DNA from 2 places in the Salimicrobium salexigens genome. Region 2 is predicted to be linked to the other one. Evidence: riboswitches for the same ligand, from Rfam matches in the RefSeq annotation. Region 2 holds a riboswitch; the other holds the start of a gene.
The links. Region 2 has a riboswitch for thiamine pyrophosphate ahead of BW931_RS07175 (thiamine phosphate synthase). Riboswitches for the same ligand answer to the same signal wherever they lie in the genome.
Positions count from the first base shown of each region.

Region 1: another riboswitch for thiamine pyrophosphate. It lies ahead of thiW (energy coupling factor transporter S component ThiW); the one in region 2 lies ahead of BW931_RS07175 (thiamine phosphate synthase).

Region 1 covers NZ_FTOK01000001.1:282,647-293,179, reverse strand. Annotated here, with positions in the region: gene galE (UDP-glucose 4-epimerase GalE) at 1-572, shown strand, start outside; gene thiE (thiamine phosphate synthase) at 946-1,554, opposite strand; gene thiM (hydroxyethylthiazole kinase) at 1,551-2,288, opposite strand; gene thiD (bifunctional hydroxymethylpyrimidine kinase/phosphomethylpyrimidine kinase) at 2,285-3,085, opposite strand; gene tenA (thiaminase II) at 3,082-3,768, opposite strand; TPP riboswitch at 3,803-3,905, opposite strand; gene thiW (energy coupling factor transporter S component ThiW) at 3,910-4,395, opposite strand; TPP riboswitch at 4,472-4,580, opposite strand; gene BW931_RS01465 (ABC transporter ATP-binding protein) at 4,751-5,638, shown strand; gene BW931_RS01460 (ABC transporter permease subunit) at 5,635-6,444, shown strand; gene BW931_RS01455 (DUF488 domain-containing protein) at 6,510-7,067, opposite strand; gene BW931_RS13445 (hypothetical protein) at 7,064-7,240, opposite strand; gene BW931_RS01450 (hypothetical protein) at 7,237-7,704, opposite strand; gene BW931_RS01445 (HAD family hydrolase) at 7,730-8,347, opposite strand; gene BW931_RS01440 (2OG-Fe dioxygenase family protein) at 8,504-9,310, opposite strand; gene BW931_RS13750 (hypothetical protein) at 9,631-9,756, opposite strand; gene BW931_RS01435 (transglutaminase family protein) at 10,153-10,533, opposite strand, start outside.
Region 2 covers NZ_FTOK01000005.1:29,931-40,463, reverse strand. Annotated here, with positions in the region: gene BW931_RS07185 (sodium:solute symporter family protein) at 1-820, shown strand, start outside; gene BW931_RS07180 (pyridoxamine 5'-phosphate oxidase family protein) at 937-1,452, opposite strand; TPP riboswitch at 1,673-1,783, shown strand; gene BW931_RS07175 (thiamine phosphate synthase) at 1,880-2,518, shown strand; gene thiO (glycine oxidase ThiO) at 2,511-3,599, shown strand; gene thiS (sulfur carrier protein ThiS) at 3,624-3,827, shown strand; gene BW931_RS07160 (thiazole synthase) at 3,829-4,593, shown strand; gene BW931_RS07155 (thiazole biosynthesis adenylyltransferase ThiF) at 4,593-5,609, shown strand; gene BW931_RS07150 (nucleotidyltransferase domain-containing protein) at 5,777-6,622, opposite strand; gene BW931_RS07145 (DMT family transporter) at 6,804-7,706, shown strand; gene BW931_RS07140 (bile acid:sodium symporter family protein) at 7,785-8,774, opposite strand; gene BW931_RS07135 (FAD-binding oxidoreductase) at 8,771-10,168, opposite strand; gene BW931_RS07130 (thioesterase family protein) at 10,375-10,533, opposite strand, start outside.

The DNA of each region.
Region 1 (10,533 bases), on a different contig from region 2:
GAACGAAACTGATGATTGAAGAGGTTCTGGCAGATCTTTGGAACGCTGATTCCGAATGGAGCATTTCCATTCTGCGCTATTTCAACCCGATCGGCGCTCACCCGAGCGGAAAAATCGGCGAGTCACCGAATGGAACTCCGAATAATCTCATGCCTTATGTTGCAAAAGTAGCTCTGGGACAATACGAAAAGCTCACCGTTTACGGCGATGATTATCCGACCGTTGACGGAACGGGGGTACGTGACTATATCCACGTAACAGACCTTGCTCTCGGCCATGTAAAAGCATTGGATAAAGCAATGCAGGGATCGGGTCATGAAATCTATAACCTCGGCACCGGGGAAGGTTACAGCGTACTTCAGCTCGTCCGGGCTTTCGAATCAGCTTCCGGTCGTTCTGTACCTTATGAAGTGACCGGCCGCCGCGAAGGTGACGTAGCCTCCTGCTATGCAAACCCTTCAAAAGCCGAGGAAAAGCTGGGATGGAAAGCGGAAAAATCCATTACCGATATGTGTGAGGACACCTGGCGATGGCGCAGCCATAACCCTTACGGTTATGCTTCAGGTAAATAATCCGAAAAAAACAGATCAGCAGCAGAAACCCGGGTCAGATTGCTACAAACGCTTCCAGGAAACCCCTGTAGCAATTTGACCTATTACCTTTGCCCGATGTTTACAGAAAAGCATTATATGCATTTACGTATCGAATTTTGTTATGTATAATGAACAGATACAGTCGATACATAATAGAGGATCGTTCAGTGAAAGTGAGAGTTATTCCTCTTTGCGGAACGACTCATCTGCACGCACTTATCACTCGTCCGAGCTTCTTAGGCTGTCTTGTCCTTCTGCCCAGGTAGAAGGATTTTTTTGTTTCTGCATTTATATATCGGTCTTAAAACACAAAACCACTCCGGTCACTGCTGAAGTGACCGGAGTGGTTTTGCTATAATAATCGCTGCACACCGCTGAAAGGATCTTCATTACTTGCGATGGCGGAAATAACGCTTATCCCGGCACCGGTCTCTCTAACTTTCTGTACGTTACCTTCGTGTATACCCCCTATGGCGACCACCGGCAAGCCGGCTCTGTTCTGAATCGTCCGAAGTCCTTCTATTCCTATTACGTCTTTCGCATCCTGCTTCGACGAAGTTTTGAACACGGGTCCCACTCCGAGATAATCTGCCAGCTCGTACCGGCTCTGCTCCAGTTCTTCCGGGGTGGATACGGATAATCCGATTATAAGATCCGGGAAACGATCTCTAACTTTTTCTATTTCCGTATCTTCCTGCCCGATGTGAACACCGTCCGCTTTCCATTCACGTGCCAGCTCAATATCATCATTTACGAAAAAAGGGATTTCATGCTCGTGGCATACTTCCCGCAGACGGTGGCCAAGCTTGACTTTTTCGGCGCCCATCAATGATCCTTCTCCTTTTTCCCTGAACTGAAAAGCGGTGATCCCTCCCCTGATGGCTCGTCGCAGAGTTTCCACAGGGTCTTTTTTACAGTTTTGGCTTCCCATAATGAAATAGGTATGAAGATAATCACTCATACATCTCCCCCCAGTTCATCGAGAAGAGAAACGGCGAAAGACCCCGGACCATGGGAGTTCGCTTCCGCCCTCTCCGCAGCTTTATTATAAAATTCCACTGCAAAAAGTACCGCTTTCTCTTTTTCATCCTCAACCGTGAGACAGGCGGCAATCAGCGTCCCGAGGAGACACCCCGACCCTGTAACCTGCGTAAGCAGAGGAGAACCGTAGGAAGACGTTGTATAATTGCCGTTTTCCGCTACTATATCTATTGCTCCCGTCACTACTACGCAGGTGTTCAGTTTCTCCGAAGCCCTCAGGGCGATATCTGTGGAATCTCCGCTTTCTTCCGAATCCACACCTTTCACTTTCAGTGGTATGTCTGCGAGAGCAGCGATTTCCCCGGCGTTCCCTTTCACGACGGCTACGTCCAGCTCTTCTGTTATTTTTCTGACTGCATTTTTCCGGAAGGTACTCGCTCCTGCCCCCACCGGGTCCAGCAGTATAGGAATACCCTTCTCATTAGCTGCTTTTCCTGCTGCTATCATCGTTTCCACGTCACTGCTCCGGAGCGTGCCGATATTCAATACAAGAGCATCGGCCGCCCCTGCTATGTCTGCGACTTCTTCTCTTTCTTTCGCCATGACCGGGCTCCCTCCGAATGCCAGGAGGCCGTTCGCAGAGAAATTCATCACTACTTCATTCGTAATGTGGTGAACCAGCGGTCTCTTTTCTCTTACACGCTCTTCCATCATTTGACCTCCCCCCTTCTGCCGGCCCAGTGATTCGTAGGGCCGCTCCCTGAACCGAGGTCGAAAGAATGACGGATAGCTTCGGTAATAAAATGTTTAGCCTTCTCTACAGCTACAGGAAGCGTCCGTCCCCGCGCCAGATTCGCCGCGATAGCCGAAGCATACGTACAGCCTGTGCCATGGGTATTATCCGTTTTAATGCGCGCTTCTCTGTATGTCCTCATAATTTCTCCGTCATACAATACATCGACAGCTTCTCCATCCAGATGTCCGCCTTTAATGAGCGCGCCGCGGCTGCCGAGTTTTTCTACAAACAGTCCTGCCGCTTCTTCCATATCAGCTTCTGTCTTAATAGTCATCCTAAGCAGCGTTTCCGCTTCCGGAATATTCGGAGTGACGACATCAGCATGAGGAAAAAGATATTCGGAAAGCGCCTCCCTCGTCTCCTCTTCCATAAGAGGATGACCGCTCGCAGTTACCATGACGGGGTCACAGACGTATGGTTTCCGCCGGGCCCCGATCCATTCCCCTACTGTGCGTGCAGCTTCTTTCGATGAAATCATTCCGGTTTTGATAGCATCCACAGGCAGATCCTCCTCAATACTTTTAAGCTGAGCAGTAAGGAATGGAACAGGTACGTGATGAACCTCCCGGACTCCCATAGTGTTCTGGGCGGTCAAAGAAGTCAGCACAGACATTCCGTACACCTGCCATTCTTCCATCGTCTTGATATCCGCCTGAATCCCGGCTCCGCCTCCGGAATCGGATCCTGCGATTGTCAGTGCTGTATATGGTCTCATCTCGCCGCCTCCTTTCCTGCAGGCCATTCTTCCAGTGAATAGGACATTTCCCAGAAAGCGAGTTCCAACTGACAGCTTTTCCGGAAAGCTTCTTTCATTTTCCGCCTGTCTTCCGGAGATGCCCGCTCCGCTTCCTCATCCAGACGTTTCATCATGTAGCCGGTGGTTTCGGCAATAGAATCATCGGCATAGAATTCAATCCACTCATAGAAAGGATGGTCCGATTCCGGAGAGAAACGCCGTTTCAATTCTTTTCCGATTTCATCGTAAGTCCACGGACAGGGAAGCATAGCCGCAATTGTTTTTCCGAGCAGACCTTCTGTGGCCACACTCTTCATGTGAGCACGATAATGATCCGCTGTCGGTGGCATCGGATAACCCTGAAGATTTTCGTACGGGGTGCCTGCGTAATCGCTTAAATTGCGGTGTGGGTGCATCTCATCCCCCAGCACAAAGGCGATCTGATTATGAAAAAATGTTATATCCTCCCGACTGTCGGATTGGGAAATGGCCGTGCCATAAAGGGTAAGGAAGGTATTCAAGTATTCATAGTCCGCTTTTACGTAGTGAGCCACCGCTTCTTTCGGCAGTTCACCTTCGCCAAGACCCTGTACAAACGGGTGATCGAAAATCGCCTGAAATACATCTTCATTTTCTCTTCTTAATTCTTTCGTAAATGACATAAAAATAGCCTCCTCGTTTAGTATAAAGGAAGCCCCCATGTGCAGAGTGCTTCCCTTCGGCGGCATGACCCGCATCAGGTTCAAAGGGACTAAGGCAAAACCTTATCTCAGCGATATCCGCGCCCCCAGCAGTTCAAATAATTAAGTTGTCACGATAGCTGTCTGTTTCAGCCGGACTGCGACCATCCAGCCTATCAGCGCCCCGGTCACGGTACTTACAGCGAATGAAGGTACAAAAGCGAAAACCCCGGCGCCTGTACCCATCAACAGATTGGCGATCGGTACGGAAGCAAGAGATCCGAATAATCCTGTCCCGATGATTTCACCGGTTACCGCTCCCCCGATACGCTTCGTGTAGTGATATGTCACTCCCGCCACAAAAGCCCCGATCATACCCCCCGGAAATGCTAGCAGAGTGCCGAGACCTAACAGGTTCCGCAACACAGCTATCAGGAAAGCTATCGTCACCGCCGGCAGCGGTCCAAGCGTAACGGCAGCAACGACGTTGACGGCATGCTGGACCGGATAGGCCTTTGCTATTCCGGCCGGAAACCACAGCATCTGTGCCCCGAGCGTTCCGAGTGCAGTAAGCACAGCCATGGTCGTAAGCAGTTTTGTGCGATTCATAATTCTCCCCCCTTTTATCCCAGGCAGAAGAAGAAGCAAAAAAACCGGGTCCTGAATTACAGGACCCGGTTCGTCAATGGTATGTTGACTACTTCCCCACGCTGGTATGAGCCAGATCAGGTCCAGAGAGTCGGAAAGTCATTCTTTCCTCTCAGTCCGTATCACGGACACCCCTAGTAGTTGATTACTTATTCACTTGGACGATACCAGTATAACAAAAGCCAGAATCTTTTGCACCATCTGAACCGTTTTTTCGAAAATATCAGTAATTTCCACAAGGAGGCATTGACAATCCCGGAGAGAGTAATAGAATTTAGAAAAAGCAGTCTTTTTGCTACAGTAAGGGGTGTAAGCAATGATTCGCATCGACAATCTTACCCGGCGGTTTCCGAATGGCAAAGGGATTTTCAACGTCTCTTTTGAAGTACAGGAAGGGGAAGTGTTCGGGTTTCTCGGACCTAACGGATCTGGTAAATCCACGACTATCCGTCATCTCCTCGGGTATATGAAACCTCAAAAGGGGAGTGCTGTAATTGACGGTTATGATACGTGGAAGAATCAGGCGAAAGCACGGGGAAGAATCGGTTATTTACCGGGGGAGATCGCTTTTCTCGAAGGAATGACAGGGAGCGACTTTCTCGATATGATGGCAGGAATGCAGGGGATCACGGACAAGAGCAAACGGACCAGCCTGATTCAGCGTCTCCAGTTTGATCCCGATGCTCCTATCCGGAAGATGTCCAAAGGGATGAAACAGAAGATCGGAATCGTTGCGACATTTATGCACGACCCCGATGTATATATTCTGGATGAACCCACCTCCGGACTGGACCCCCTTATGCAAAAGCTTTTCGTCGAGCTCGTGCTGGAAGAGAAGGAAAAGGGAAAAACCTTTCTGATGTCCTCCCACAGCTTTTCGGAGATTGAACGAACGTGCGATCGTGCAGCTATCATCCGGAATGGAGAGATTGTTACGGTCAAGGATATACACGAACTGCAATCCATGCAGCGTAAGGTCTTCGATGTCACACTGACCCGGTCCGAAGATGTTGAAGCTATGAAGGAATCCAGGCTTTCCATTAAAAAAACGGAGGGGTTATTCGTACGGGTCGAAGTCCAGGGGGACTTTGATAATTTTATCCACGAATTATCGAAGTACAGCGTCAAAAATATCAGTGCCGGCACCCAGAGTCTGGAACAGATATTTATGGATTACTATGATGCAGAGGAGGCCGGGTCATGAATTTTCCGCTTTATAAACAAATGATGAAATCAAATATTAAATTATTCCTCGGCTTCGGTCTCGTTTCCGCTATTTATGTAGTTCTTATGACGTCGCTGTTCCCCCTCTTTGCGGACAATCTCGATGAAATGGAAAGCATGATGGAACTGTTCCCTGATTCTCTATTAAGAGCTCTCGGACTGGAAGCTTTCGGCAACTATGGCCAGTTTATTTCAGCGGAATACTACGGATTATTCTACCTGCTTATTTTGGGTGTGTTCAGCGTAATGAGTGCGGTGCAGTTGCTGGCAAAACTTGTGGACCGGGGTTCCATGGCTTATCTCCTTTCCACCAGAATCTCCAGGGTTCAGATTGCTTTTACTCAGATGATGGTTCTGCTGAGCGGTCTTATCATTATACATGTCCTGAATTTCGGCGGGGGACTGGCTGCCGGCGAACTGCTGATAGATGAGCAGAATGCGATAGCCATGAAAGATTTTTTTCAGATCAACTTTGTGGGGTTTTTGTTATTTTTTGCAGTAGGGGGGTACTCTTTCCTCGTGTCTTCCCTGCTGAACGATGAGAGGTCGGCGTTAGCGACAGCAGGCGGGTTGACCTTCCTTTTTTACGGAATGAATATGATTGGAAAGATTGTGACCGATGTCGACTGGTTACGGAACATCACTCCCTTTTCGCTTTATGAACCCGGAAAAATCGCCGGAGGAGATGCGGAAGTATGGACATCTTCTCTCATACTTACGGGTATTGGAATCCTTGCTTATACTCTGGCAATCGTTCTGTTCAGGCATCGGAACCTCCCGTTGTAAAAGTCTGCCATACAGGAAGATCGATACTCAGGTTCAAAAGGAATCAGGCCCCCGGCATGTTTCTTTCACCTGTTTTCCGGATACACGACCACCCCGTCTTTCTCGATGATAGGCATCGCTCCCCACCGGCCCTGCTCGTGTTTTACCAGGGAAATTCCATCCTTTTCATCTAAAATATGATAGACATCCCATCCGTTCGCTTCCAGCCAGTTACTGACAAGCAGTCTGTGACAGCGGGACGGGTGTCTTTCCGCACAAAAATACGCAACATCCTTCTCACCGGCCAGTGCTTCGAGCCCGACTATTCCTTCCCTGAACTCCTCCGTCAGTGTATAGTCTGCATAATTGTGAAAGGACTGGTTCTCCCAGGCTCCGTTCACCTCCGACTGCACGTGGCCTGCTTTATTGCGTCGTCCTGCAAGGAGAGGGTGGTAGGAGTATGAAAACCCTCCCCCCGCCAGCCACTTCTTCATGTTCTCCTGATTGAAATGGGGAAACTTACGACTCGCCGGAAACGCCCGTACATCCGCCACCGCATTCACTTTCGCCTCTTTCAGCATAGAAAGAAAGAACTGTTTCGAGTGGGAAGAGTGTCCAATCGTATATATGTAAGGTTTCCTCATTCCCGGGAACCCTGCTTTAACCGGCGAACCTCTTCTTCCAGTCTGGTAATTTTTTTTGCGTTGATCTCGACTACTGCGTAAACAATCCCTATCACAAAGCCCAGGATCGCTCCTCTCCACCCAAGAGTGATCAGCCCGACGAACGCTGCCATCAGTATGTAAAAAAATATCATTCTTTTCCTCCCCTTCTAAATCTTTCTGAGTTTCTTTCCGCTTTGTTCCTTATTTCCTGTTTAAAGTCCCGAACGTCTTCTTCTGAAAGATTTTCCTTTTCCACCAGTGTTTCTCTGCGCTTTTTTCCGTATTCAATGACGAGCTCTTCTTCTCTTTCCACAAGTCCCGTCATGTCCCCGAGAAGCACTTCTTTTTTATTGAAAAACGGGCCATTGCGTATGAGTACAGCCTGGTCATCGACTGTTATATATTCTTTTCCCGATCTCGTAAAAAAGTAGAAAGTGTTTATTACCCCGGAAATAATGATGACTCCTGTCACAATTTGGATGAAACTGAGAAGCAGAGGGGAAGGGTCTATCGAGGCCATAGTAATAATGTTGGCTGCAACAGCAGCCATTGCCTGCCACAGAGATTTGAGGCCCTCACGCTTCCACTTCTTGGAATTTTTATAACGATACTCCATAGATACCCTCCAATCAAGATACCGATTATAACAGAGACTGTAGATCGGCGAATGTTTCAATCGTCTGCTCGGCCCTGTCCACCTCACCAAATCCGTAGGATGCGTAGTAGAAAGGAAGGCCTGCACTTTGAGCGGCTTCTTTATCTCCCGAGGTATCCCCCACATAAATCGGGCTGTTAAGATCGTTTCTTTTCACCACGAGCTGAATATTCTCTGCTTTGGAGAGGCCGGTACGTCCAGGATTTTCAAAGTCCTTAAAATATTTCTCCAGCTGATGGGCCTGAAGAAACGCTTCAATATAGCCGTCCTGGCAGTTACTTACGATAAACAGAGGATAGTTGTTATAAAGGTGCTGCAGAGTACGTTCCACCCCTTCGTATAATTCCCCACCCTGTTTTTTAATTACTTCGATCTCCGCTTCAAAACAATTGTGGATAATCTTTTCACCCTCAGACTGATCAAGATGCGGGAATAACTTCTTAACTACTTCTTCTGTTTGGAGTCCCATTATAGATTCCATATCTTCCCGACTAAGTTCTTTTTCTTCGGGACGATGTGCCTGAATTGTTTCATTCCAGGCATCTTTCACCGTGGAAATGGGATCCCATAGAGTCCCGTCTAAATCAAAGATAACACTATCCATGAATCATCACTCCTTTTTACGGCCCATAATCTTGCATCCGTTCCGTCCTGAACAGGCAATGAGCAATTTGTTATTTTCGTAATCTTTCCTGTACCCTATATGGACAAAGACTCGTGGCAAGAGAGCGATTTCGCCTCCCTCTGTGCATTTTGTTTGTCAGTCGGCGAACATTAAGTTTCCCTGTCTCAACTGTTTTGAAATCTCCTCCGGGTCAGGACAGACAGTGGGCTGGAAATCAATCAGTATCATCGAACGTTCCCCCTTCATTTCTTCTTTCCCTTTCGTTACGGGAGCAACATAATGACTGACCATCGGATCGAACACTCCATATGATTCGAGAGGGGAAGTCAGCGTCATCTGCTTCAGCAGCTGTTTCTCGTTTACGTTTTCCGGTACTTCTCCCGCTACATGAGGAGTGCCTATAGCATTCCCGCCCCCTTCTGCGTTCTGACGATGGACAAGATGGGCGAACGTGAATGGTTCCCCGTCCTGATGGAGATGGTTCGGAGAAGACACTGCAATTTCCTGTTCATTATCCACTTCCAGTTTCACAAAATGAACCCCGGCGTGAATAGGGAGAAGAAGGTCTTCCTCTCTCCAGAACGTCTGTCTGTAATCGAACAGAATGATGTCATCAAGCAGACGGTTCTCCCGCATTTTCTCTGAAATAGCCGGAAAATCACGGGCGCTGTCCGTATATTCAGGGTTGAAGCTCCCCTGGAAATACTTGTACATTTCTCCCTCTTCGGTCCGAACGGAAGGCAACCACTGGACATGGCCTGTGCCCGGTATAATCACCGCTCTCCCGTATCTTCTGTATCTGTTCAGTTCCTGCGCATACGAGTCTGCCGGCAGCGTAGCGAACTCCTGTTTGATTTCCTCCAGCTCTTCTTCAAGGTGACGGGTCTTCAGTATATTTTTCAGATCGTAATATTCATACCCGAAACGTTTCAAATAACTCACTTTCTTCTCCTCCTGTTGCTCATAATAATACTTTTCTTATGGTGTAAAATACCGCCGGTCAATATTGGCTGATTCAAATTAAAAACCGGTACGTACGAATGCCGGAATCGTCACTTTCTGTTATTGATAGTGTGAAAAATGATAAACGTAATCAGAAAGAAGAATACAAGACCGGCGCCGATCAGCATATCAATCACAAATTCCAATCCCCTCTTCCTCCTTTCCCGTACAGTAAAGCAGTATCAAACACATATTCTCACGTCTGAAATTATTTTATCATAGAAAAAATCCCTCTGCTTAAGCAGAGGGGGAGGCAGGAGTCATTCCGGCAGCGGAGTCTTTTCCGAAATGAAACCTTTCGTTACCATTTCTTTCCGGAAATCTTTCTGAATCTCTTCCTGCAGCAGAAGCACATCTTCTTCAATATAACCACCAGTCGCAGCCACCGAATGATTAGAAAAAAATCGTCGTGTGATCGATCCGTAAGGGCTTTGCCCGGACGTGCTTCTGCAAGCCTTTCCCGTGACAGGGTCAGAATCAAAGCACCTGAGCTCCAGACCCTGGGCATGCTGAATGGTCTCTTTAACTTTTCTTTATTCATTACCTTACTAAAGAGAAACATACCCTTCTTTATTCAAAACTCTGTCAGAAATTATTCTTTTGTTGCATAGACAAGGATATCTTTCCCATCTATAATGTGGGTATGCTCTTATAAAGAGCATTCATGTGAGAAAGACCTCCCAACCTCCGGGAGGAAGACTCATCTGCACATGTTAATTCAGAAACATCGAACAGCGCTCCTTCCACCCGCCGGTGGGGGAGCGCCTTTTTAAATTTGTCGCTTACTCTTCCAAAAGCGTTACGCTTACACTTACGTCGAGGTTCTGTCCCCCTCCGCGATATACCCCCTGCAGCGGACTTACATCTGCATAGTCACGCCCCGTGCCGATTCGTATATGATTCTCCAGCGCTTCTACGTTGTTCGTCGGATCGAGTCCCGTCCAGCCGACACCAGGAACCATCACTTCCACCCAGGCATGAGTGGCAGCGTCCCCGACGAGAGCCGAATCTTCCCCGATATATAAATATCCACTGGCGTACCGGGCCGGTATCCCGTTCCCCCTTAACACTGCAATCATAATATGAGCAAAGTCCTGACACACCCCTCCCTGCAAAGGCCATGCTTCGTGTGCTTTCGTATTCACATCCGTCGTGGTTGTATT
Region 2 (10,533 bases):
AGTGATGAGCATCCCCTTCATTCTTTTCGGGATCCTCTTCGGACTCTCGGCGGCTGCGGTTGTCCCCGATGCAAGTCTCGGTCTCATAGCACTGCCCCGGTACCTGATGGGAGTCCTCCCCGCTCCGCTGGTCGGGATGTTCTTCCTCGGTATCTGGGCCTGTGCTCTCGGGTGGGGTGCCCCGTGTCAGTTCTCAGGCGCTACAAGTCTCGGAAAAGATGTGGGGAGCGCTATCTTCCCTGACGCTTCTCCCGAAAAGCTGGTCACGTATACGAAATGGTCACTGCTGCTCCTTACAGGCCTGATGATTGTCTTCGGCTTCCTGCGTACGGAACAGTCGGCCTGGTGGAACGTACTCGCCTGGACGATGAGAAATTCCGCAACCTTCGCTCCTGTAGTTGCTGCGCTGTTCTGGCCGCTCGTTACAAAAAGAGCTGTTCTCGGTTCTCTGTTCGGAGGCTTCACAGCAGGCTTGCTCTGGTATCATTTGAGCAACTGGCACCCGTCGGATTTCTTTCTCAATATCCATCCGGTCTGGGTGGGGATGAGCGTCAATATTCTTACCATGATAGTATTCACTGTCGTTTTCAGTTACGGCACCTGGAAAATATCTGCTGCCAGCCCTGTAAAAAGCAGTATAATACTCGGAACAGTCGTCGTCCTTTTAGCAGTTAACGGTTATTTTTACGAGACGCTTCACGCCGCCGGAGTCATCGGACTTACGTTATTTCTGAATGTATTAGCCGTGTTCATCGGGAGTATCATGTTCATTAAACCGAAATCGGCCACAATGGTTGCTAAGAAGGAAGTGGTATCTTAAAAATCATTGAGACCTTCGTCGTCACTAAACAGAAACATCCTCCGATACGAACAAAATCCCCGTCCCGAGTCAACGCTCCGGGCGGGGATTCTCTGTTTTCAGAAAAATGATCGTATCTAGTTCGAATTTTCGTCGAAATGGACGGTGTCTTTCAGTTTATTCTTGTCGTCCATGGAATTGCTGCTGGCCATCTTTTTCACGAATTCTTTAACGGTTTTGACGTTCACACCTGCTTCCCAGTATTCAGCAACGTCAGGAGTCGCTTTTACAAGCACAACGTTCGGGTCTTCGGCCGAAGCATTCAGTACTTTTTCGACAATTTTATTCCAGTACTCTTTCTTCTTCTTCACGTCCTGCACGAATTCAGCCGTTCCACTGATGGACACGTAGGAACTGCCGGCGTAGGCCAGATTCACCGAAGGGTTATTACCGATATCCCTGTATTTATCTGTATCTTTCTCCGTGATAAACCAGAATTCTTCCTCGTCCAGCAATACTTCCTGGGTGTGCATCGGACGGGAACTCAATCTGCCCTCCGGAGATACGGTCGTCAGCATCGCCACTTTTTCATCTTTGATGAGTTCTTTGATCTGCTTAAGGGTTTCTTCATTTTCCGAATGTTTATCAGTCATCATATCTTCCTCCTTCTGGTGCCAGGCATGTTTTGATATCCACCCTTACTATTCCCTGTTGTAGAAGCAGTTACACTTGCTGCCCGAACTTGTACATTACGCTTTTACAGCTTCGGTATGTGAAAGCTATGAAAAACAGGAGTAACTATAAAAATGAATGTTAAAAAACACACTGTTGACAATACTTGTACAAATGTTAGAATTTTACTTACAATTTAATATAAATCACTAGGGGTGCCTTTTCAAAAGGCTGAGATCAGAGTAATCGACTTTGAGACCCTCGGAACCTGATACGGTTGATACCGGCGAAGGGAAGTGTGCGGACGATATTTTTGCTATTTTTTGTTTAATCATACGTTCAAAGTCACTTTTCTTTTACCAGGAAAGTGACTTTTTTAATTTCAAAAAACGATAAAGGGGGGTCTCAGTGAAACTTGAGCAACCAGGTCAGGACAGTATAGGAAAACTTCATGTCATCTCCACTGGTCAGCAGCCTGGTGAAGAGCTGATGAGAATAATAGGTCAGGTGCTCCCCTATGTGGATTCTGTACATCTCCGGGAAAAAGAATGGAGCGATAGACAGATGATATGTTTTACCCAGCAGCTTTATTCCGTGGGAATGCCCATGCATAAACTTATTCTTAACCACCGGGCGACCATCGCCGACAAGGTAAAGGCTAAAGGGGTACAACTCACTCATGCAAGCATGAATCAGGTGAAAGTTCGTCGCCTTTATCCGGATTTGACGATCGGCTGCTCCGTACAGGAAGCCGTCAGAGCCTGGCACGATGGCGCTGATTATTTAATCTTCGGTCACGTTTTCACCAGCAGTTCGAAACCCGGATTGTCCCCTAAAGGTATAAGAGAACTGAAAAAAGTCGTGCAGCATGTAAGAGTGCCTGTTTTAGCAATTGGTGGAATTACTCCGGAAAATACCAACGTCGTGATGGAAGCCGGTGCCAGTGGAGTTGCCGTTCTGTCCGGTGTGCTGCTAGCTGATGATCCCGTTGAAAAAGCTGTGGCCTACAGAGAAGCGATACGCAAAGGAGGCGCAGGAAATGTATGACGTTATTATTGCAGGCGGAGGTGTTATCGGTAGCTCGATCGCTTTTCAACTCTCTAAAAGAAACTATCGCGTGCTCATAATAGAAAAGGAGGAAATCGGACAAAAAGCCTCCAGAGCTGCAGCCGGAATGCTGGGGGCGCAGAACGAAGTGGGTCCTGACAGCCCGCTCTCCCGGCTCGCTCGTGAAAGCAGAGAAATGTTCCCTTCTTTAGCAGAAGAACTGGAATCTGTCAGCGGCATAGACATTGAACTGATTCAAAATGGCATAGTCAGAGTCGCCCGTACCGAAGAAGAAGCGAAACAGTTAAAACGGGAGAATGAACGTCAGCAACGTTCGGGAGATTGTTCGGAATGGCTTTCACGAAGCCGGTTACAGGAGAGAGAACCCCGTCTTTCCCACCTCTCCGTTACAGGGGGACTCTACATGCCCGGAGACGGCCAGGTCAATGCCCCATCGTTAACAAAAGCACTGGCACATGCATCCGTTGAATTCAGTACAGAGATTATGGAACATACGGAAGTGCTGGATGTTCTGACCGAAAACAGACACGTAACCGGAGTCAAAACAACCTCCGGAAATATTTTGGCACAAACGGTCATTTCTGCTGGTGGGACGTGGAGCCGGGAGCTTTTCGAAAAAACGGGCTACACATTGAACATGTATCCGGTAAAAGGCGAGTGTTTCTCCGTTTATCATAAAGAACATCTGACGACGGCAAGCATATTTTCACCTGGATGTTATATCGTACCGAAGGCCGGCGGCAGGTTCATTGTCGGCGCTACACAAAAACCTGATGACCCGAATAATTCTGTAAGCATCGGAGGTCTGCGTTCTCTGATGGAACGTGCTATCCGTTTAATTCCTGACCTGCAGCATGCGGAATGGGGCGAAGCTTGGAGCGGGCACAGGCCCAAGACACAGACAGGCCTCCCCTATATGGGGGAACATCCGGAAATCGATGGGTTGTGGGTAGCGGCCGGCCATTTTCGCAACGGTATTTTATTAGCTCCGATCACCGGGTCGCTCATGGCGGATTATATTGAAGGAAAACCTGTATATGAATCCTTTAAGATTCAGTGATAGATACGTTAAGGAGGCGATTCTATGGAACTTTTGATTAATGGTACGACGGTGCAATTATCAAATAACATTACAACTGTTTCCGACGTCATCGATTATTTCATACCCGACCGGCCGGCGGTCGTCGTTGAACACAACGGAAACATTCTGACTAAAGAAAATCACTCGACCGTAAATGTTAAAGACGGCGACAAAATAGAACTGGTTAATTTTGTAGGAGGTGGTTGACATGCTAACTATCGGTAATAAATCTTTTCACTCCCGCTTACTGCTCGGAACCGGCAAATATCCGGATATCGATGTACAAAAACAGGCGGTAGATGCATCCGGAACAGAAATACTGACTTTCTCCGTCCGTCGAATGGATATTTTTGAATCTTCCCAACCCAATCTTTTGGAAAAAATCAGCACCAGCAACTACGACCTGTTACCGAACACGGCAGGGGCATATACAGCCGAAGAAGCTGTACGAACGGCCAAGCTGGCTTATGCCTCCGGTCTTTGTGACATGATTAAAGTGGAAGTGATCGGGGACAAAAAAACGCTGTTGCCGGACCCGGTGGAAACACTGAAAGCTACCGAAGAACTTTTGAAGGAAGGATTCATTGTCCTCCCTTATACATCTGATGATGTGGTTTTAGCCAGGAAGCTGGAAGAACTCGGGGCTCACGCTATCATGCCGGGGGCATCACCTATCGGCTCCGGCCAGGGTATTATCAATCCTCTGAACCTGAGTCTGATCATTGAGCAGTCACACGTACCGGTGATTGTGGATGCAGGTATAAGGTCTCCACAGGACGTGGTCACGGCCATGGAACTCGGGGCGGACGGTATTTTGCTGAACACAGCTGTATCCGGCTCTCCAGACCCCGTAAAAATGGCTGAGGCGATGAAACTGGCCGTGCAGTCAGGAAGACTCGGTTTCGAGGCCGGAAAAATACCAAAAAAACGGTACGCTACCGCCAGCAGTCCGGAAGAAGGAATCAGTTTCTGATGGAACAGCGTTACTCGAGACAAACATTATTTTCCCCCATCGGCACTGACGGACAAAGAAAATTACAGCAGGCCCATATCCTAATTATAGGGGCCGGGGCTCTCGGGACCAGTACAGCGGAAATGTTCACCCGTGCCGGTGCCGGCAAAATAACGATTGCAGATAGAGATTACGTGGAATGGAGCAATCTTCAGCGACAACAGCTGTACACTGAAGAAGATGCACAGAACCGCCTTCCAAAAGCTATTGCACTGAAGGAGAAGTTGGAAGCTATTAATCAGGATGTGAGAATCAAAGCTCACGTTACGGACGTGACGCCCTGGAATTTGGAAGAGCTCATCGGCGGAGTGGATCTGATGCTCGATGCTACAGACAATTTCGAAATCCGTATGATTATGAATGATATTTCCCAGAAGCACAATATCCCCTGGATTTATGGGGCAGTCGTCGGAAGTTACGGTATCAGTTACACGATTATCCCCGGGGAGACCCCATGCCTCCACTGCATGATGGAACAGGTTCCGCTCGGCGGTTTAACTTGTGATACGGCCGGTATCATCAGCCCCATCGTTCAACTGGTAACGGCACATCAGGGGGCAGAGGCACTGAAGATTTTAACCGGGAACCGGGATGCGTTACGTGAGAATCTCGTTTCTTTCGATCTATGGAGCAATCAGCACTCTTCTATTGATGTGCAAATGCTTAAAAACGATAATTGTTCATCGTGCGGCGCCTCCCCTTCCTATCCGTTCCTGGATTATCAAAACCAGACCAGGACAGCTGTTCTGTGTGGGAGGGATACAGTCCAGATCCGTCCCTCCTCCACACGTAAACCGGATCTGAAGCGAACGGCCGAAGACCTTTCTCCATTAGGTGAGGTCGAACAAAACCCGTTTCTCCTTTCTTTCTCCACTGGTGCCAACCGGCTTGTCCTGTTTCAGGACGGACGCGTACTGGTGCATGGTACCAGTGATGTTGCGGAAGCCAGGTCCCTGTATCACCGATATTTTGGTTAAAGTGGTGTAATGCCCGCTCTGTTAATCGAGTTCTTAGCAGTAACCTTACAGGTTTATCTGTAACGCTCCATGGTTTGGGGGTGTATCACCCCCCAGACTTTTTCATTTGGATAGTACGTATCGTTCTTATTATTTCAACTTTTGAATACGCAAATTCCTGTTCCGGATTACGCAAGTGGCAGATGGATTTTTCTTTCTTTGTTATAAATATCAAGCCAATTTTCTGTTTCCTCTTCGATCCAGTTCCCAAAACAATCCAGAAACTTCTTTATTTCTCTAGAATCGGATGAAGGATTTATTGCATACCAAAGAGCCGTCCTCATTTCTTTCTCTTTCTCGGGATAATGCTTCGAAAACAATTCATATGCCGGATACAAATCTCTCGTATACGCCTCTTCCTGAATTATAACAAGCGCTCCGCCGGCTCTCACTATGATCCGCATAATCCATGAACAGCAATCTTCAATATCCTCTGTATCTTCATTCCCTTCAAGCTCGCGTCTGGCTCTGTCGATCAAAGTGGACAGATGAAAGAGATGTTCGTTAGCAAGAGAGCTGTCGGGTTTGTAATCGGGAAGCTGACTGATAAGGTTTTCCCCGTACACACAGACCCCGTAAGTTTTTAAAATGAACGGTATCATAGAGCAGTACTCGTATTCTTTCACTTCCCTGAGGGAACTGAATCCCAGCTCAACACCATTGATAAAAGGATATTTCTGATCGATAAACCGGGTCGCCTCTTCCGTCCACCCCAAATCAAGGTTTTCAGGATCGGATTGAGTTACGATGATTACGTCTACATCCGACACACCTTCCACCTCTGCCCCTCTTGGCACGGATCCTCTCAAATAAATACTGTGGACTTCCCCCGGCAAAGCGGACAGACAGCTTTTGTTAATGAGCTCGATGACTTCCAGAAATTTATTATCAATATATGCAGGCGCAGCCTGGTTGATGATGTACCCTTGAGTATCCAAAGGACACAACGTACCTATTTTTTTAATTTCATTCATTTGTAATTATTACCCCCATCTTTTTTTCTTCCCCATATTTCATTTATTCTTTCCTCCCCGAATACTCCTGCCCCTTTTACCTGGAAAATCATTTATTCTTCATCAAAGCGGAAAGGTATACAAACGGGTTTCAAAAGCTTAAAATATATAAGTTGTTACTTTAGAAAGAGGAGACTGGATTATACATGTTAAAGCTTATTCCTGGCTGGTTTTCTGCGTCGTCGTATGGGGCAGCAATTTCGTTTTTGGGAAAATACTGCTGCAGAGTTTCTCCCCGGCATTTCTGACGTCTTTACGGCTTTTCTTTATTGTTTTGCTGTTGCTCGGTCTGGCGTCCTTCACAAAGAAACGCGTGAATCGTTTAGGTAAAACAGAATGGATAGCGATTTCCGTCTTAGGAATTATTGGTGTATTTATCAACCAGTGGTCTTTTTTTGTTGGACTGGAAACGGCAGACCCGACCACGTCCGCTCTCATTCTTGCCACGACGCCTATTTTAGCCGGCGTTCTGGGGGCCACATTCCTGAAAGAGAGATTGACGATCCGTATGCTGCTCGGGTCGGTAATTGCGATTACCGGTATCTTTCTCGTGGTTACGAAAGGAAGTTTTACGGTTTTACAGGTGGATAGAGGACTATTATGGATAGTAGTGACAATGATAACCTTCGCCATAATGATCATAATGACGCGCGTGCTCTCGAAGCGCATAGACCCGCTCCCTATCACTCTCTATTCCAATATTATCGGCTTTCTCATATCCATCCCTTTCGTCTTTATGTGGGACGATCCGATACGATTCGGTGTCACGACTTTCGACTGGGCTTTCCTGATCGGAACCGCGATTACCGTTCACGGTATAGCTACGCTCATATGGAATACGAATATCAGACAGGTGGATGCTTCCAAAGCTTCCATCTTATCGAACCTGGAACCCTTTTTGGCCATGATTACAGGACTCGTACTGCTTCACAAACCCATCACGGACGTGGAAATAGCCGGAGCTCTTCTGATAGTGGGCGGTGTTATATTCTCAACCTATCAGCGGAAGCGGCGTATCACCGGACAAAGACTTCCCACTCACTAAAACACGAAGACACCGTATACCGGGATGCCTTCGTGTTTTTTTCTGTATCCATAAATATTTTTTGCAACGTTTCCCCTCTTATGTTCCCGATCTTTTCACTCTGCTCTCCAGCTCCTCCTCAACTTCAGGCTCGTCCTCTCCTCTCACCGGTTTCTTCGACCAGAAGGTGGCCAGAATGGGCCCTGAGATATTATGCCACACGGCTGCGACCACGTTCGGTAAAGCTGCGAGAGGTCCGAAGTGTGCCGTAGCGAGTGCTACGCCTAGTCCGGAGTTTTGCATACCTACTTCAATGGAGATGGCACGCCGTTTACTTTCATCGAGTCTCATCAACACAGCCGCTCCGTAGCCTAGGATAAGGCCAATCAGATTGTGCAGCATCACGGCTGCAAAGATCTGCAGTCCGGAACTTGTAATACTCTCGACGTTTGCAGCTACTACCGCACAGACGATGGTGATGATAGCCAGTACGGAAATGAGCGGCACAGCCGTGGCGCTTTTGTCCACCGTTTCCGGAAACAGTTTCCTGACGAGAAGTCCAAGCGTAATAGGAACAATGATGACCTGCACGATTGACAGAAACATGGACACAGGATCCACCGGCAGCCACTGGCCTGCAAGCATCAGTAAGATGGCAGGCGTCAGAATCGGGGCCAGCAGTGTGGAGAAAGAAGTCATCGCGACAGACAATGCCAGGTTCCCTTTGGCGAGATATACCATGACGTTCGACGCCGTGCCTCCCGGAACAGAACCGAGCAGGACCAGACCGGCCGCCAGTTCCGCCGGCAAGTTGAGCAAATAAGCGATTCCGAGTGCCGTCAGCGGCATAAGTACGTACTGGGCCGCCACACCGGCAATCACCGGGAGCGGTTTTTTCATGACCAGTTTAAAATCGACCGGCTGCATCGTAAGACCGATGCCGAACATGACTACTCCAAGCAGAATGGTTATATACGCCCCGAGACCGAGAAAGACTTCCGGTACAAAAAAAGATATAAGAGCGGCTGCTATGACCCACAGCGCAAAATATTTTCCGGCGACGCGACTGATGGACTCGATCACCTTCATTGTCTGTTCCCCCTTCCGTTATGAATAAGCTTACCGGGATTCATAATTCCTTTAGGATCGAGCGCTTCTTTAATCGCCTGCATGACAGGAAGAGCTTTTCCGTGCTCTCTTTCCTGATACTTCATTTTCCCTTTTCCGACGCCGTGCTCCCCCGTACAGGTGCCTCCGCGGGCCAGGGCGTATTCCACAATCTCTTCATTGAACATTTCAGCTTTTCTGCGTTCTTCCTCTTTTTCCATATCAAGCATAAGGAGGGCGTGATAGTTTCCGTCGCCGACATGACCGAGAATCCCTCCATCAAGACACAGCTCCGTCATCTTCTCTCTGCCGTGCCGGATGGCCCCGCCGAGTTCCGATATCGGAAGACAGACGTCCGTAACCATCATTTTTTTGCCCGGGCTGTCATGGATGTAGGCATAGGCGAGATTGTGACGCGCTTCCCAGAGCTTCACGCGGGCGGCATTATCTTTCTCGAAATCAATAGCTTCACACTTATGACTCGATACGATCTCTTCCATGAAGGCGACGTCCTCCTGCAATCCTGCTTCGTTTCCGTGGAATTCCAGGAACAGTGTCGCCTTTTCTATGTAATCCGTGTCATTAAACCGGTTCACCTGCCGTATCGATGCTTCATCCAGCAGTTCCACACGGGCGACCGGAACCCCTGCCTGCAACATGGAAATCACTGCTCCCACCGCATAATCGATGGTCGGGAAAGAAGCTCTCGCAGCCATGACATGTTCAGGGATGCCGTACACTCTTAGCGTAAGCTCCGTAATACAGCCAAGTGTCCCTTCGGAGCCTACATAAAGACTGGTGAGATCATAGCCGGACGAAGATTTTCTGGCAAGGCTTCCGGTATGAATGATATCTCCACCCGGTGTAACGACTTCAAGACTCTGGATCTGGTCTTTCATCACCCCATATTTCACGGAAGTCGTCCCGCTTGCGTTCGTGGCGGCCATCCCGCCGAGCGTAGCATCGGCTCCCGGGTCCACAGAGAAGAACAGCCCATATTTTTTCAGTTCTTTATTCAGCTGCGACCTCGTCACCCCGGGCTGCACTTTCACGAGGAAGTCCTTATCCCGCACTTCCGTTACTCTATTCATGGAGGAAAAGTCGATCGTAATCCCCTTATCATAAGCGATCACATTTCCCTCAAGACTCGAGCCCAGTCCGAACGGAATGACCGGGACCCCTGAAGTTTCAGCTGCTTTCATAATTTGACTAACTTCCTCCGCCTTCTCCGGAAAAACGACGAGATCAGGGGTGCTCCACTCGTGGTAAGATTCATCTTTGCTATGATTGGCGAGCACGGTATCGTTCGCACTCACCTGATCATTCCTCAAAAATTTCAGCAGCTCTTCCTGCAGCGTTGCCGGGTATGTAGTCATGTTCTCAGGCTCCTTTCACATTTTCAGATTAAACTGTTACATCAGATTATCATAATTATCTGAAAAAAGGAATGACACGATTATACTTTCCCAAGGTTTCAGTATAATGCTGGAAATTCCATAATTTTTTCCACAAAAAAACTTCCCATTCATAAAAAAATGAATGGGAAGTCTTCCTGTTCGTTTCAATAACCCACAGAACTGTATTACTTTTTACGTCTGATACCGATTACCCGTCCGGCTTCTTCGGGGGCCTCGGAAGGCGTGTGATATTCTGCGAATACCTTAAGCTGTGCAGACACCGCTTCCGGAAAAGGAGCTGGCCGTCCTTCACTCTGATCCATTCCCATCAGCATCTGCTCACT